2 linked regions of the Pararhizobium capsulatum DSM 1112 genome follow. The protein of the gene in region 1 interacts with the protein of each later gene in a pairwise test. Links are inferred from orthologs where the notes say so. Each region holds a gene or a part of one and is shown on either strand. Other genes may lie near its edges.

Region 1 (8,295 bases):
GCGATATCGCAGGACGTCGTGAACTTTGCCGTACCCGTCGGGTTGAACTGGAACTTGCAGTCCGCCGGATCGGCCGTGACGGTTGCGCGAACGCTTTCCTGTGCCTCGGCCAGCGCCGGATTACCGGCCCAGGTCAATGCCTTGAACAGCGGGAAATAAGTGATCATGGCGAGCAGAAGGCCGGCCATGATGATCGGCTTGCGGCCGATTTTGTCCGACAGCCAGCCGAAGAAGACGAAGAAGCCGGTGCCGATCAGCAACGAGGCAGCAACCATCAGGTTGGCCGACTGCCCATCGACCTTCAGGATGTTCTGCAGGAAGAACAGGGCGTAGAACTGGCCGGAATACCAGACAACGGCCTGGCCAACGACGGCACCGAACAGAGCAAGCAACGCGATCTTTGCGTTCTTCCACTGACCGAAGGCTTCGGTCAACGGCGCCTTGGAGCCCTTGCCTTCTTCCTTCATCTTCTTGAAAGCGGGTGATTCATTCATCTTCAAGCGAATCCAGACGGAAACGCCGAGCAAGATGCAGGAGAGCAGGAACGGAATGCGCCAGCCCCAGGCGGCGAATGCTTCCTTGCCCAAGATCATCTGAACAGCAACGATAACCACCAGCGACAGGAAGAGACCGAGCGTCGCCGTGGTCTGGATCCATGAGGTGAAATAACCTCGTTTACCCTGGGGCGCGTGCTCGGCCACGTAGGTCGCAGCACCGCCATATTCACCACCGAGCGCCAGACCCTGCAGCATGCGCAGCGCAATCAGGAGAATTGGAGCGGCAATGCCGATCGACGCCGCGCCGGGCAGGATGCCGACGAGGAAGGTCGATAGACCCATGATCAGGATGGTGACGAGGAAGGTATATTTGCGGCCGACGAGATCGCCGAGACGCCCGAACACAAGTGCACCGAACGGACGAACGAGGAAGCCTGCCGCGAAGGCAAGCAAGGCGAAGATGTTGCGGGTGGTTTCGGGATACGAACTGAAGAAGGTCGCGCCGATATAGACGGCCAGTGACCCATAGAGATAGAAATCGTACCACTCGAAGATCGTGCCGAGCGAGGAGGCGAAAATCACCTTCTTTTGCTCTGCTGTCATGGGGCCGGCCTTTTCACCGCCCACGGTCGCTACATTTGCCATTTCGATAGTCCTCCACTCAGAAACCGGCGTTGGAGCGCACCCCCGATGTTCGCAACCCTCCCTGGTCGCGAACGAAATGCACCACCGGAGCAGGATGGCAGAAAAGTCCAATCCCGCTAATAGTGCTTTCGGCTTATGACTTTAGTATAATATCAAGGGCATGATTACGGTAAACGGGCGACAAGAGCCTTCAGCTTCGCAGGGCCTGTGCTGGGGATTGCCGATAGGCAATGACCGCGGGGACCACCGCCAGAATGGCGGCAAACAACAGTATGGCACCGGCGTTGACGAGATCGATTTGCGCGAAGGCAACGGGGAGGGTGATCCCGCTTTGCCCTGCAAACAAGGCCGAAAGCAGTTTTGCAGCGAAATAACCAATGCCGAAGCCGAGAAGGATGCCGATCGCGTTCAGCACGAAAAGCTCAAGCCAGACAATGGAGAAGACTGCCGACTGCGGCGCACCGAGCGCGCGCAAGGCCCCGATCTGACGCCTGCGTTGACCGATGTGAACGACCGTAACCAGAAGAACCGCCGCAGCGACCAGGACCTGCGCGCCGATCGCAACTGCCGAAAGGACCTTCTTCGCATCTCCAAGCGTCGTATAAAGCGCGGTCAGAACCTCACCAGGAAAAACAGCGAGCGTGCCACCCCCCCGATATTCCTGTCGCAACTTGTAGGCATCGGCGATGGACTTCGGTTTGACAAGGATTGCCGGCAATCCGGGTGCGTCCCGATCCCAGTTTTCCGACACCGGCGATTGCGGATCGACATGGGCATGGGCGTGGGCAGCTTCCTCTTCGCCGTGCGCAGCGTCGTGGTCGCCCTCACGTTGGTCATGCTCGCCAAGCCCGTGAAGCGCCCACACCGACTGGATGGGGACGAGGATCGCCTTGTCCCACGCGGTGCCGGTGGGCTTCATGCGCCCGACGATGCTGTACGACAATTCCGTATGGGTCTCTCCGCCTTCATAGGCCGAGCCGTGCATCGGCTTGACGCCGTAGCCCATGGGCAAATCGACGGCGGCGCCGACGACCGCCTCGCCGGCAGTCCGGAACATCCGTCCTTCGTCGATGGAAGAAAGCTCCGAAATCAAGACCGTTGCAGTGCCGACGATGGGATAGCCGGAAAATGAGTCTCCCAAACCGACGGGAGCTGCCCAGGCAACTCTTGGATCGTAGGTCAGTTTAGCCAGTGTCGCACCCGGCAGAAGCGGCAGTGGGGACGCCTGCAGAAAGACGGAAGACAGGACGAGCTGGGTCTCGCTTCCCGGAGCACCGACGACGAGATCGAAATGGTCGGCTGCGCGCGCGCTGCCAAGCCGCAAGGAGCGCTCCTGCAGGGTCACCGCGACGCCCAGGGCCGTCGCAAAGGCAATCAGAAGCACGACGACGAGTGATCCGGCCCAGAGGCGACGCAGATCGGCAAGAATAAAGCCGGTCATGCCACTTTCCCCTCAACCGAACTGTCGCTCGCAATTCTTCCGGCGACCAATGTCAGGCATCGGTCGAGCTGACGTGTCAGTCGCGGATCGTGAGAAACCACGATCAATGTGCTTCCTTCGGCAAGCGACAGGGCGAGCAGCAAATGCGCGACAGCATCTGCGCTATCCGTATCGAGACTTGCCGTGGGCTCGTCGGCGATCAAAATGGAGGGGCGTCGCAGCAGAGCGCGTGCGATGGCAACGCGCTGCATCTCACCGCGCGACATGGTCTCCACAGATTGCTCCGGTCTTTGGAGGCCGACCTCGTGCAGAAGGGACTTTGCCCGGATTTCATCATCCTTCTTTGCAGCCCGCGACAGTCGCGCCGGCAACATGACGTTGTCGAAGGCGGAGAGACCTGGAAAGAGATGAAAATCCTGCATGAACAAGCCGATATTCATGCCTCGCCAGCGATCTCTCGCACGCTCGGAAAGAACAGCGATATCGGTGTCACCCCAGCGCACGTACCCGTCACGGACACGCTCAAGACCGGTCATGATATTGACGAGCGTGCTCTTTCCCGATCCCGATGCCCCGGTGATCACGACCCGGCTGCCCGGGGCTATGAAAAGAGATGGTACGTCGAGGACAGGCGAGGACAGGCCCGGATAACGGACAGTGACGGCATCAACGTTCAGTGAAAGCATTCTGAACGCTCAAACAGTCGCGTACTGGGCGCCGCGCAGACGCAACAGGCTGACGAAACCCGTCTCCGGATCCGTCCAGGAACCGTATTCAAGGGTTCCCTCCACCTCGATCGTCTGGGAAGGCTGCACGAAGGTCTGCTTTTCATCGAGGTAGACGACGACAATATTGTCCGGCCAGTCGGCATCGGACGAGCAGAACGGGCAAAGCGACATCGGGATTTCGGTGAGACAAAAAAGGCCGCCTCCGCCTTCAGGGGCGGCGCCATGAAGCCGCGCATGGACACATTTTGTCCCGCCAGCGATTTTATCTTGTCGGAAAATTCAAGGCCGAGAACGCCGAATTTCCCGTAGAACTCGTCGAAGCTGATGGTGGAAGACGCCCAGGTCAGCCTGCTCGAAAACAGGAGCGGCAGCGCCGCAAAGAGGCCAAGCGCCTCGCGACGGCTGCGCAAACGGGAAGAAATCGAATTCATGGCTTCATCTCCGTCTGGTCACGATCGAAGGTGACCATCTGAAAAGAATATCCGGCGAACCGCAAGGGTTCGCCGGATCGCAGCATCGCGGCTCAGTTCGTCTGCTTGGCGCCGAGAGCGAAAGCATCGGCCAGTACATGGTAGACATCGCTCTGTTCCATATAGCCCTTGAAGCCTTCCGACCCCGGGCCGGTTGACTGCAGGACGACGTCATCAACCGCGTGAACGCCCGAGTCGCCTTCACGCGGGATGTTGCCCTCGACAAAGACCGCGCCGGGCACGGTCTTGTACTCTTCGTTGGCAATATATTCTTTCTTTTCGTTCTGGATCGCCGGAACGAACGGGCCATCGAGCTTCGGACGGAAGGTCTCGTAGTGATCGGGGCCGTTGTTGGCGTTGAGGAACAGGCGGCGCGTCACATCGATCTTGTCCGGATAGCCGTCGCCGTTCTCATCCGTGTAGTTCGGGAAGCCGGCAGCGGCGTAGGTGCCGACCTTTTCGCGCATGTCGGTACCAGGCTTCTCGTCATCAACAGTGCCGAGGATCGAAACGCCGTGGGTGTGGTCGCCTGTGACGACGATGAGCGTATCCGGGTGCTTGGCCGCGAATTCGCGAGCGACGCCGATCGCCTTGTCGAATTCGATGGTTTCGACGACGGCGCGATCCCAGTCCAGCGGGTGGGACATCTTGTCGATATTGGCGGCTTCAACCATCAGGAAGAAACCGTCCGGGTTTTTCGAAAGCTGGTCGAGGGCGGTTTTCGTCATGTCAACCAGGCCGGGCTGATCCGGGAACTTGTCGACGGTGCCCTTCTTCAGGAAGCCGCGATCGAGCATCGCATCCATGTTACCTGTGTGGAACAGACCGAGGATCTTGCCGGTATTGGTGCCACTGGCGGTCTCAAGTTCGCTCTTGCTGGTGGCGAGCGTGTAGCCGGCTTCCTGGAAGAGTTTGACGTAGTCCTTGTCGTCCTTGCGCTTGGAACCGGGAGTGTCCTTGCCGAGGAAGTAGGCGGAACCGCCGCCGAGAACGACGTCCGGCTTGATGTCAAACATCATCCCGGTGATTTCCGGCTTGTCGGCGCGTTTGCGGGTGTGGGAAACGACGGCAGCGGGCGTCGCGTCCTGCAGTTCCGATGTCGTGACGATCCCGATCGACTTCTTCGTCTGACGGCGAAGAGCTTCCGCAATGGTTTCAACCTTCGGGTCGTCGAAGCTGTCGGGCGTGCGGTCCGCATAGACGCCAAGCGCATTGACGGCCGTCTTGTGGCCGGTCATGTAGGCCGACATGGTGTTGGCGCTGTCGGTCGCGACCGCTTCGGTCGAGGACGTGCCGATGAAGGCCATGTGGTCAAGGTCGTCCATGTTAAGGCGGCCGTTGGCCTTACCTTCGGTCATGCCCTTGGACATGATGCGGGCAGCGGTGCGATGCGCGACGGAGAGGCCATCGCCAAGCATGAAGATGACGTTCTTCGCCTTGGGCGTCGCTGCCGTGTTGTAAACGTCCCAGGTGACGGCCTTCGTTTCCGAGCCGCTGGTGACTTCAACCTTGTAGGCGCCTTCCGTCGGGATGGTCAGGCCGCGCAGGATAAGGGCAGAGCCAAGGATCTTGTCTTCCTTGCCCTTCTCTTCGGCGACAAACTCTGCATCCTTGCCAAGGATAGTCTTGTAATCCTGGCCATTGACGGTGACCTTGACGTCTTCCGGCTTCACCACACTGTCGAATTCGACTTTGAAATCGAATGGTGAACCCGCGAGAATTGTAGCACGGTCAAGGGGATAAACGGTCGTTGCCTGTGCAGCACCGGCGAGGATGGTCGTGGCGGCAAGTGCCGCGAGGATCGTGCGCATGTGTTTCCCTTTCGCTGACATCAAGTGATGGCTCCGAAATAGGCTGAGGGTATGACAGCGACGTGACACTCATTTGAAGTTTTGATCGACGCACGCGCCGCGGAACCCTGAAATGCCTTGACTCCTACGTGGAATTTACTAAGAGCAACAACACAAAGGAAACCGCCTCATGCACCGTCTTGGATATTCCATCGCTGCGCAGATCGCCCCGGCCATGAACGCCGAACGGGATGGTTTCTTCCTGTGCAATTCCAAAACTACGGCCAAAACGACGACGAAAACTGTCTGACGTCTCTGGCCCACCGCTCTCTCCCCGGCACGGCCGGGGACACGAAGCCCGCGTCCTTGATCGGCGGGTTTCTCCCAAAGCCCCCGCGGAGAGAAGAGAAAGAGAGCAAGACAATGGGTTTCAAGATCGCAGTCGCAGGTGCGACCGGCAATGTCGGCCGCGAAATGCTGAATATCCTCTCCGAGCGCGGCTTCCCCGCCGATGAAGTGGTGGCACTCGCCTCAGCTCGCTCGCAGGGCACCGAGGTTTCGTTCGGTGACAAGACGCTGAAGGTGAAGAACCTTGAGAACTATGACTTTTCCGACACCGACATTTGCCTGATGTCCGCCGGGGGCGCCGTCTCTCTCAAGTGGTCCCCGAAGATTGCTGCGCAGGGTTGCGTCGTCATCGACAACTCGTCCGCCTGGCGCTACGACTCCGAAGTGCCGCTGATCGTTCCGGAAGTTAACCCGGATGCCATTACCCAATTCACCAAGAAGAACATCATCGCCAACCCGAATTGCTCCACGGCGCAGCTCGTTGTCGCGTTGAAGCCGCTGCATGACTTCGCCAAGATCAAGCGCGTCGTGGTCTCGACCTACCAGTCGGTTTCCGGCGCCGGCAAGGAAGGCATGGACGAGCTCTTCAACCAGACCCGTGCGGTCTTCGTTGCCGATCCGATCGAATCGAAGAAGTTCACCAAGCGCATCGCCTTCAACGTCATTCCGCATATCGATAGCTTCATGGAAGACGGCTACACGAAGGAAGAGTGGAAGGTTCTGGCCGAAACCAAGAAGATGCTTGATCCGAAGATCAAGGTGACCTGCACCGCAGTTCGCGTTCCCGTCTTCATCGGCCATTCGGAATCGGTCAACATCGAATTCGAAAACGAGATCACGGCTGATCAGGCCCGCGACATCTTGCGCGAAGCGCCGGGTTGCCTCGTCATCGACAAGCATGAGAATGGCGGCTACATCACGCCTTACGAAAGCGCCGGCGAAGACGCAACCTACATTTCGCGTATTCGTGAAGACGCAACCGTCGAAAACGGCCTCAATATCTGGGTTGTTTCCGACAACCTGCGCAAGGGCGCTGCCCTCAACGCCATCCAGATTGCCGAACTTCTCGTCAATCGCGGTTTGATCAAGGCAAAGAAGCAGGCAGCCTGATCATAAAATGTGAAGCGTATGGCAATAAAAGCCCCGTCTGTTCCGTAAAAGAACGACGGGGTTTTCCGTAAGGGTATCCGCTGCCTTGAACAGGCAGCAACAATGGATCGGATTCACGTGAAACGTTGTAACCGAGTGAGCGTGACAGAAACCGCAAAGACTGACATCTTGCGGGGAATGATTTGAATTTGGCCATGACGGGGTTTTACATGCACAACACAAAGTGCGTTCTGGCGGGTTTCGCGGCAATTGCTGCTACCGTCTTCATGCCGGTATCGGCGTCCGCGGCGCAATGCGGAAACAATGCTGCAGGCTTTGACGCCTGGGTTCAGGACTTCAAGGCGGAAGCCGCGGCAAACGGAATCAGCAGTTCGGTTGTCAGCAAAGCCTTCGCCAACGTCAACTACAACAAGGCGACGATCCGCGCCGACCGTGGCCAGAAGAGCTTCAAGCTTTCACTCGACCAGTTCCTGCAGAAGCGCGGGGGTCCGACCATCGTTTCGCGCGGCAAGAAGATGAAGGCGCAGAATGCCGGACTCTTCGCCTCGATCGAAAGCCGATATGGCGTCCCAGCCGGCCCGCTCATCGCCATATGGGGCATGGAAACCGGCTTCGGCGGCTTCATGGGCAAGGAACATACGCTTTCGGCCGTCAGCACGCTCGCCTATGACTGCCGCCGCTCTGATTATTTCACCGAGCAACTTTATGCAGCCCTCAACCTCGTCCAGCGCGGCAACCTGAACCCGGATGCCCGCGGTGCCGCCCACGGCGAAATCGGCCAGACGCAGTTCCTGCCGGCGAATGTTCTGAAATTTGGCGTCGATGGTGACGGCAGCGGTCATATCGATATGGTTCGCTCGAAGGCCGATGCACTTGCCTCTACGGCCAACTTCCTGCGCGGCCATGGCTGGCAGCCGGGCGCCGGTTATCAGCCGGGCGAGCCGAACTTCGGTGCCATCCAGGGCTGGAACGCTGCAAGCGTCTACCAGCAGGCGATCGCCATCATGGGTGCCCAGATCGACGGCGGCTGATCCTCTATCCTGCCGACAGCCAAAAACGCCTGCTTCGCCGAGAAGCGGGCGTTTTGTATTTTAGCTCGCTCACGTGCCCGGGCGACGAAAATCTCCGGTGGCAGCATCCATGACCCACAGTTCGCCGGTGGAGATATCAAACCAGGCTCCGTGCAGATTGAGTTTCCCCCGCTGCTCAAGGATTTGGACGCAGGGAAACGTCCTCAGATTGGCGATAGAATGGCGGATCGATACA
Region 2 (7,010 bases), 590 kb from region 1 along the record:
GACGGGCAGCGATGAGTGCCGTCTCGATCGCGGATGGGGGGACTTCGAGCTGCAGGACCAGCGTGTCGTTGGCGGACATCGCTGCGACGGCGGCACGGCCATCTTCGTCGCTGACCTTGCCGTTGGCGCCGGCCACGACGACGATGACGTTTTCACCATCTCCGCCGACGAGAATATGGGCGGTGCCGGTGGCCTCATCCACGGTCCTGGTCGCCGAAAGGTCGGTTCCGGCTTCCTTCATCAGCACCAGCGCATCTGCCGCGAAAGCGTCTGAGCCGACGGCGCCGGCCATGCGCACCTTGGCGCCGGCACGCGTGGCAGCGAGAGCCTGATTGGCACCCTTGCCACCGGCCGCAGTAGAAAAGCTGGTGCCGGCCACGGTCTCGCCGGGTTTCGGCAGGCGCGGGGTGGTGGCAATCAGGTCCATGTTGATGGAACCGAACACAGTGATCATGAAAGCCTCCCCGGCCGTGTTGATACGGCACCATCAGGCACCGTTTTCGCTCAGTGATTTTGGCCGGACACTGCCCGAGAGCATCAGTCCTCGTCAACCACCTTCAGCTTCAACTGGCCGAAACGATTTTCCGCCGTTCGCGACTCGGGGGCGGAGGACGCAGGTTTGCTGTCGAGTTCCAGGGCTTCGATACGGGCGCCGCGGCGCTTCAACTTGTCGGAGGAGACAAGAATGTCGTCCACGTCCTTCTGCGCCGAGGTGAAGTGACCATGCAACTTGCGAATGCGTTCGTCCAGGCGACCGAGATCCTCCATCAGCCTGATGACTTCACCCTGGATCAGATGGGCCTGCTCACGCATCCGGGCATCGCGCAGGATCGACTGGATCACCTGGATCGACAGCAGCAGAAGCGAGGGCGAAACGATGACGATGCGGGCGCGGTGCGCCTTCTGCACGATGGCCTCGAAATGCTCGTGGATTTCGGCAAAGATCGATTCGGAAGGCACGAAGAGAAAGGCCGTTTCCTGCGTTTCTCCTGCGATCAGATACTTGCCGGCGATATCGCGGACATGCACCTCCATGTCTCGGCGAAACTGCAGGCCGGCCTGCCGCGCCGCCTCAGTGTCGCTCCCGGCGTTGCGGATGGCATTCCAGCTTTCCAGCGGAAACTTGGCATCGACCACAAGCACGGGCTGACCGTTCGGCATGCGGATGGTGCAATCCGGTCGCGAACTGTTCGAAAGCGTCGGCTGGAAGGTATAGGCGCCCATTGGCAGGCCGTCGGCGATGATGGTCTCCATGCGAGACTGGCCAAAGGCGCCGCGCGTCTGCTTGTTGGAGAGGATATGCTGCAGCCCGGCCATGTCCTTGGCCAGCGACTGGATATTGTTCTGCGCCGTGTCGATCACGGCCAGTCGCTCCTGCAGCCGGCGCAGATTTTCGTGGGTCGCCTTCGTCTGCTCGGTGATCGACACGCCGAGACGATGGGTCATGCCATCGATGCGCTGGTTGATCGATTGGTTGAGTTCGGATTGCCGGGTGCCGAAAACCTCGGTCATCGCCGCGATCCGGCCTTGCATTTCCGTTTGTGCCGCGACGAGTGTCGCCATTCGCTCGTCCGCTTCGCGCGCCCGCCGCCGTTCGCGGCGCGCGCTGAAAACGATGCTGAGGACGAGCCCTGCCAGCAGGATCGCCCCCGCGGCAAGCAGGAGATCAGGCCCGATCGGATAGGTGCCGAGGATGAAAACTGGATTGTCGGTGCTGAAGATCGAATTCATGGCGCAAAACTAGCAGGTTTTTCGATTGTTTCCAGATCAAAACAAGAACATTGCCGCCAGTCCAGCATTCGCAGTGCGTTGATGGCCAAAAATTCTTCGCAGGGAGAATTCCATCCGTCTTCAAGATCGGTTATGGGAGCCAATGACCATTAAGCCGCTCATTATTCTTCCCGATCCGGTTCTTCGCGAGCTTTCCAAGCCCGTCGAAACCGTCAATGATGACATTCGCCGCCTGGCAGATGACATGCTGGACACGATGTATGATGCGCCGGGCATCGGCCTTGCCGCCATTCAGATCGGCGTTCCCAGACGCATACTGGTGATCGATGTTTCCAAGGATGGTGAAGAGAAGCAGCCATTGGTGTTCATCAATCCCGAGATTGTCCGCTCAGCCGAGGAGCGCTCGGTCTACGAAGAGGGCTGCCTGTCGATCCCGGACTACTACGCGGAAGTCGAGCGCCCGGCGGAAATCACGGTCAATTTTCTCGATCGCGATGGAAAGGCCCACACCGTCGAAGCCGACGGCCTGCTTGCCACCTGCCTGCAGCATGAGATCGATCATCTGAACGGCCTGCTGTTCATCGATTATATCTCCAAGCTGAAACGTGAGATGGTGATCCGCAAGTTCACCAAGGCAGCCAAGGTCCGCGGCGCCAAGGCGATCTGAGCGCGCCGGACACTATCGGCGGGCCAATCCTGCGCCGCCGAGGCGGCGGTTCAAGACCCTTGACGGGTTTCTTCCTTCACAAGGAACTATGCCGTGTCGCTTCGTATCGTCTTCATGGGAACACCTGAATTTTCAGTGCCGACGCTTTCGGTGCTGGCCCAAGCCGGCCACAGGATTGTTTCGGTCTACACCCAGCCGCCGCGGCCGGGTGGCCGTCGTGGTCTCGATCTTCAGAAGTCACCGGTGCATCAGGCCGCTGAACTGCTCGGCATTCCGGTGCGAACGCCACTCAATTTCAAGAATGAAGCTGATCGCGAGGAGTTTCGCGCTCTTGACGCCGATGTTGCCGTCGTCGTCGCCTATGGTCTTCTGCTGCCCGAAGCGATCCTGAACGGAACACGGCTCGGTTGCTACAACGGCCACGCCTCGCTTTTGCCGCGCTGGCGCGGTGCAGCGCCGATCCAGCGGGCGATCATGGCGGGCGATCATGAGACCGGCATGATGGTCATGAAGATAGATGTCGGCCTCGATACCGGACCGGTCGCGATGACCAAGGCAGTGGCTATCGGGCCGGAGATGACGGCCGGTGAACTTCACGACAAGCTGATGCTGGCCGGGGCGAGCCTGATGCGTGACGCGATGGACAAGCTGGAAGCCGGCGATCTGCCGCTGACGCCGCAGCCGGACGAAGGTGCGCTGTATGCGGCCAAGATATCGAAGGCGGAGACCCGCATCGATTTTTCCAGGCCGGCTCAGGAGGTGCACAACCATATTCGCGGGCTTTCCCCCTTTCCCGGCGCATGGTTCGAGGCCGATATCGGCGGCAAGGCAGAGCGGATCAAGGTGCTGTCCTCGGTTGTCGAGACGGCAGGTGGCGTGGCGGGAACCGTGCTTTTCGACGACCTGACGATTGCCTGCGGCGAGGGATCGGTCAGGCTCACCCGGCTGCAGAAGGCGGGTGGCAAGGTGCTTGGGGCGGAAGAGTTCCGGCGTGGTACGCCGATCGCTGCCGGCACAAGGCTTGCCTGATGCCCCGTTTTCGTCTGCTCATCGAATATGACGGTTCGGCCTATGTCGGCTGGCAGCGGCAGGACAACGGTCCGTCGATACAGGGCGCCATTGAAAAGGCGATCCTCGGCCTGACCGGTGAGACCGTATCCATCCGTGGCGCCGGGCGCACCGATTCAGGCGTCCACGCCCGTGGACAGGTCGCAAATGTGGATTTGCAGCGCGGCTGGAAGGGCGAGACGCTGCGCAACGCGCTCAATGCCCATCTCGGCCAGAATGGCGAACAGGTGTCGATCCTCGACGCGGCGGAAGTATCACCCGAATTCGACGCGCGCTTCTCTGCTTTACGGCGGCATTATCTCTACCGGATCATCTGCCGACGCGCGCCATTGGCGCTTGAGGCCCGGCGTGCCTGGTGGGTGGTGAAGCCGCTTGATCACGAGGCAATGCACGAAGCCGCCCAGATGCTGGTCGGAAAGCATGACTTCACGACATTCCGGTCGGCCCATTGCCAGGCCAACAGTCCGGTGCGCACAATCGATCGGCTGGATGTTACGCGCGACGGCGAGATCATCGAGATCAGGGCGACCGCGCAAAGCTTCCTTCACAACCAGATCCGCTCTTTTGCCGGCACCTTGAAACTGGCCGGGGAGGGCAAGTGGACGCCTGAGGATGTGCGTACGGCTCTTGAAGCGAAAGACCGCAAGGCCTGCGGCCCGGTGGCGCCGCCGGACGGGCTCTATTTCATGCAGGTGGATTACTAACCGTCAGGCTCAGCCCGGAAACAGGCCAAGCGCTCGCTGCATCAGTTCACCGATAATCAGCGATGGCAGGATGGAAAGTGTTGTCAGAGCGAATGCCAGCAGCGCATGCGGGCTGGCGATCGTCTTTATCAGCCGGAAGACTGCGGCAAAGGAAACGACCAGCGTCACCAAGGACAGCAAGGCTGTCAGCCCTTCACTGCCGGGAATGACCAGACGGATCGCGGCGGGAACGGCCATGGCGTAAAAGATAGGCAACGAAATCCAGTTCGAAGTCACGATCACATCAGCCAAGATCTCGCTATAGGCGAGCGGCCTGGCAAGCACCGCGATCAGGGCCAGTGGCAGGACCCAGGCGGAAAGATCGATCAGGAAGAGCTTCAGAATGAACGTCAGCCCCGCAGGTGTCCCTTGCGGCATGTTCGCCAGATAATAGAGCCGCCACGCTCCCCAGCTTACCGCCATTGCAGGAAGGCACCACAGGATGGATGCAAAGGAGCGCCAGACGCCGATGGCCGAGAGATCGAGATAGTCGAAGCCGCGTTTGTCGCCGCTGAGCAGCAGCCAGATACCCTTCAGATAGGTGCCGATCTCCTCAAGCTGCGGCATTGCCAAACCAGCGGTCGATAAAGGTTTCGTAGATCTGTGTCAGCGTTTCCAGATCGGAGACGGAGACGCGCTCATCCACCATATGCATGGTTTGACCGACAGGCCCGAACTCGACGACCGGGCAATGATCCTTGATGAAGCGGGCGTCGGAGGTGCCGCCGGTGGTGGAGAGTTTTGGCCGGCGCCCGACGACGGCCTCAACGGCATCTGACAGCGATGAAATCAGCGCCTCGTTGTGGGTGAGAAACACATGGCTCGGCCGTTCGCTCCAGACGATATCGTATTTTACCGGCTCCCGGCCGGCGCGCAGCGGGCTTTCCTGTGCGGCGCGGTCGAGCCGTGCCAGGATTTCAGACTGCAGGCTTTCCACGCTCCACGTGTCGTTGAAGCGGATGTTGAAGCTTGCCGTCGCACGGGCGGGAATGACGTTGACCGCGCTATTGGCGACGTCGATCGTCGTGACTTCGAGATTGGACGGCTGGAAATTGTCGGTGCCGGCATCGAAGGGCGGGTGCATCAGAGCGCTGGTGAGGGCCAGCACGCCGCGCACCGGATTGTCGGCCAGATGCGGATAGGCGGCATGCCCCTGTACGCCATGAACGGTGATCTTGCCCGAGAGAGAGCCGCGGCGACCGATCTTGATCATGTCGCCCAGTTGATCCGGGTTGGTCGGCTCGCCCACAAGGCAGGCATCCCAGCGCTCGCCCTTGTCAGCGGCCCATTCCAGCAGCTTTGTCGTGCCGTTGATCGCCGGCCCTTCCTCGTCGCCGGTAATCAGGAAGGAGATGGAACCCTTCGGTGCACCGTTCTTTTCGATGTGGCGCGCGACGGCAGCAACAAAGCAGGCGATCCCACCCTTCATATCGACCGCGCCGCGGCCATACATTTCGCCGTCGGCGATATCTGCGGCAAAGGGCGGACGTGACCAGTCAGCCTCGTTGCCAACCGGCACGACATCGGTATGACCGGCAAACAGAAGATGAGGACCATCATTGCCGAGACGCGCGTAGAGGTTTTCAATATCCGGGGTGTTCTCATCCTTCGCCATCACCCGATCGATCTTGAAACCGAGCGGAGCGAGCATAGCATCCAGCGCAGAAAGCGCGCCGCCTTCCGCAGGCGTAACGGACGGGCAGCGGATGAGCGTGGCGAGATTGGCGATAGGGTCAGTGGAGGACATTGCTGAAGCCTGTTGTTTTTCGCCGAATGTTTAGCCCATCCCCGTCGGCCTGTCACCGTCCTGCAGGCGTTCTGCCCTTATCCATGCCTGGGACAAATTGCCGTCGCTGCCGTAAGGAAGAAATGCGAAAAGCAAAAAAGCTCAGAGCGTTCCGGAAGGTTCGTTCGTGCGGGCGCCATATTCGTTTGCCTCCGCCTGTCCCGGCCAGAAACAGAGTGCAAGGAACATCAACGGGCTGACCACCGGCAGGAAGATAAAAAGCGCCAGCATGCCCGACTGCCCGATATCGTGCAGCCGCTTGATGGTGATCAGGAAGGTGGATGCCGTGGCGGCAACGCCGACGATAACGCTCAGCACCAACCAGATCATCAATGCGCCCTGGTTGTTTTCATTCGCCAGGATCCGCGCCATGGCAAAGCTGAGGATCACCAGCCAGAACAGCCAGCCCAGAATATAGGGTTGGCGGCTGATCCGGCCGGAGGGGCTGAAAAACAGCCACTGCATGGACTTTTCCGATGCCGCGGCTGCCATCCTGCTAATCCCGGAGAAGTTCGTTGATGCCGGTCTTCGAGCGGGTCTTTTCGTCGACGCGCTTGACGATGACGGCGCAGTAGAGGTTCGGGGCCGGCTGGCCATTGCCCATGGTGTTGCCGGAAGCAAGCGAGCCCGCGACTACAACGGAGTAGGGCGGCACTTCGCCATAGGTGATCTCGCCAGTGGCGCGGTCGACGATCTTGGTCGACTTGCCGATGAACACGCCCATGCCGAGCACGGAACCTTCACGCACGATGCAGCCTTCGACCACTTCCGAGCGGGCGCCGATGAAGCAATTGTCCTCGATGATCGTCGGGCCGGCCTGCAGCGGCTCCAGGACGCCGCCGATACCGACACCGCCCGAGAGGTGGACGTGCTTGCCGATCTGGGCGCAGGAGCCGACGGTTGCCCAGGTATCGACCATCGTGCCTTCGCCGACATAGGCGCCGAGATTGACGAAGGACGGCATCAGGATCGCGTTCGGGGCGATGTAGGCCGAGCGGCGCACGACGGCATTCGG

The links. Proteins that work in one complex are often made in the same cells at the same time.
Region 2: the proteins of QO002_RS01585 (region 1) and def interact in binary tests that used the Escherichia coli proteins (3 or more experiments, as listed by UniProt). The link is inferred for Pararhizobium capsulatum DSM 1112 from one-to-one orthologs.

What each region holds. Positions count from the first base shown.
Region 1 is NZ_JAUSVF010000001.1:335,828-344,122, forward strand. Bases 5,117-8,011 are described here. They hold QO002_RS01585 (aspartate-semialdehyde dehydrogenase), read left to right. Parts: upstream 5,117-5,994; coding sequence 5,995-7,029; downstream 7,030-8,011. Other genes in these bases: QO002_RS01580 (alkaline phosphatase), read right to left, coding at 5,117-5,592; QO002_RS01590 (lytic murein transglycosylase), read left to right, coding at 7,239-8,011. Also shown: QO002_RS01560 (MFS transporter), read right to left, coding at 1-1,142; QO002_RS01565 (ABC transporter permease), read right to left, coding at 1,333-2,583; QO002_RS01570 (ABC transporter ATP-binding protein), read right to left, coding at 2,580-3,269; more of QO002_RS01580, read right to left, coding at 3,835-5,116; more of QO002_RS01590, read left to right, coding at 8,012-8,060; QO002_RS01595 (carbonic anhydrase), read right to left, coding at 8,130-8,295.
Region 2 is NZ_JAUSVF010000001.1:927,372-934,381, forward strand. Bases 786-3,635 are described here. They hold def (peptide deformylase), read left to right. Parts: upstream 786-1,873; coding sequence 1,874-2,398; downstream 2,399-3,635. Other genes in these bases: QO002_RS04360 (DNA recombination protein RmuC), read right to left, coding at 786-1,731; fmt (methionyl-tRNA formyltransferase), read left to right, coding at 2,492-3,427; truA (tRNA pseudouridine(38-40) synthase TruA), read left to right, coding at 3,427-3,635. Also shown: QO002_RS04355 (ribokinase), read right to left, coding at 1-454; more of QO002_RS04360, read right to left, coding at 538-785; more of truA, read left to right, coding at 3,636-4,170; QO002_RS04380 (hypothetical protein), read right to left, coding at 4,180-4,776; dapE (succinyl-diaminopimelate desuccinylase), read right to left, coding at 4,763-5,956; QO002_RS04390 (DUF805 domain-containing protein), read right to left, coding at 6,098-6,487; dapD (2,3,4,5-tetrahydropyridine-2,6-dicarboxylate N-succinyltransferase), read right to left, coding at 6,492-7,010. UniProt on the Escherichia coli protein: Removes the formyl group from the N-terminal Met of newly synthesized proteins. Requires at least a dipeptide for an efficient rate of reaction. N-terminal L-methionine is a prerequisite for activity but the enzyme has broad specificity at other positions.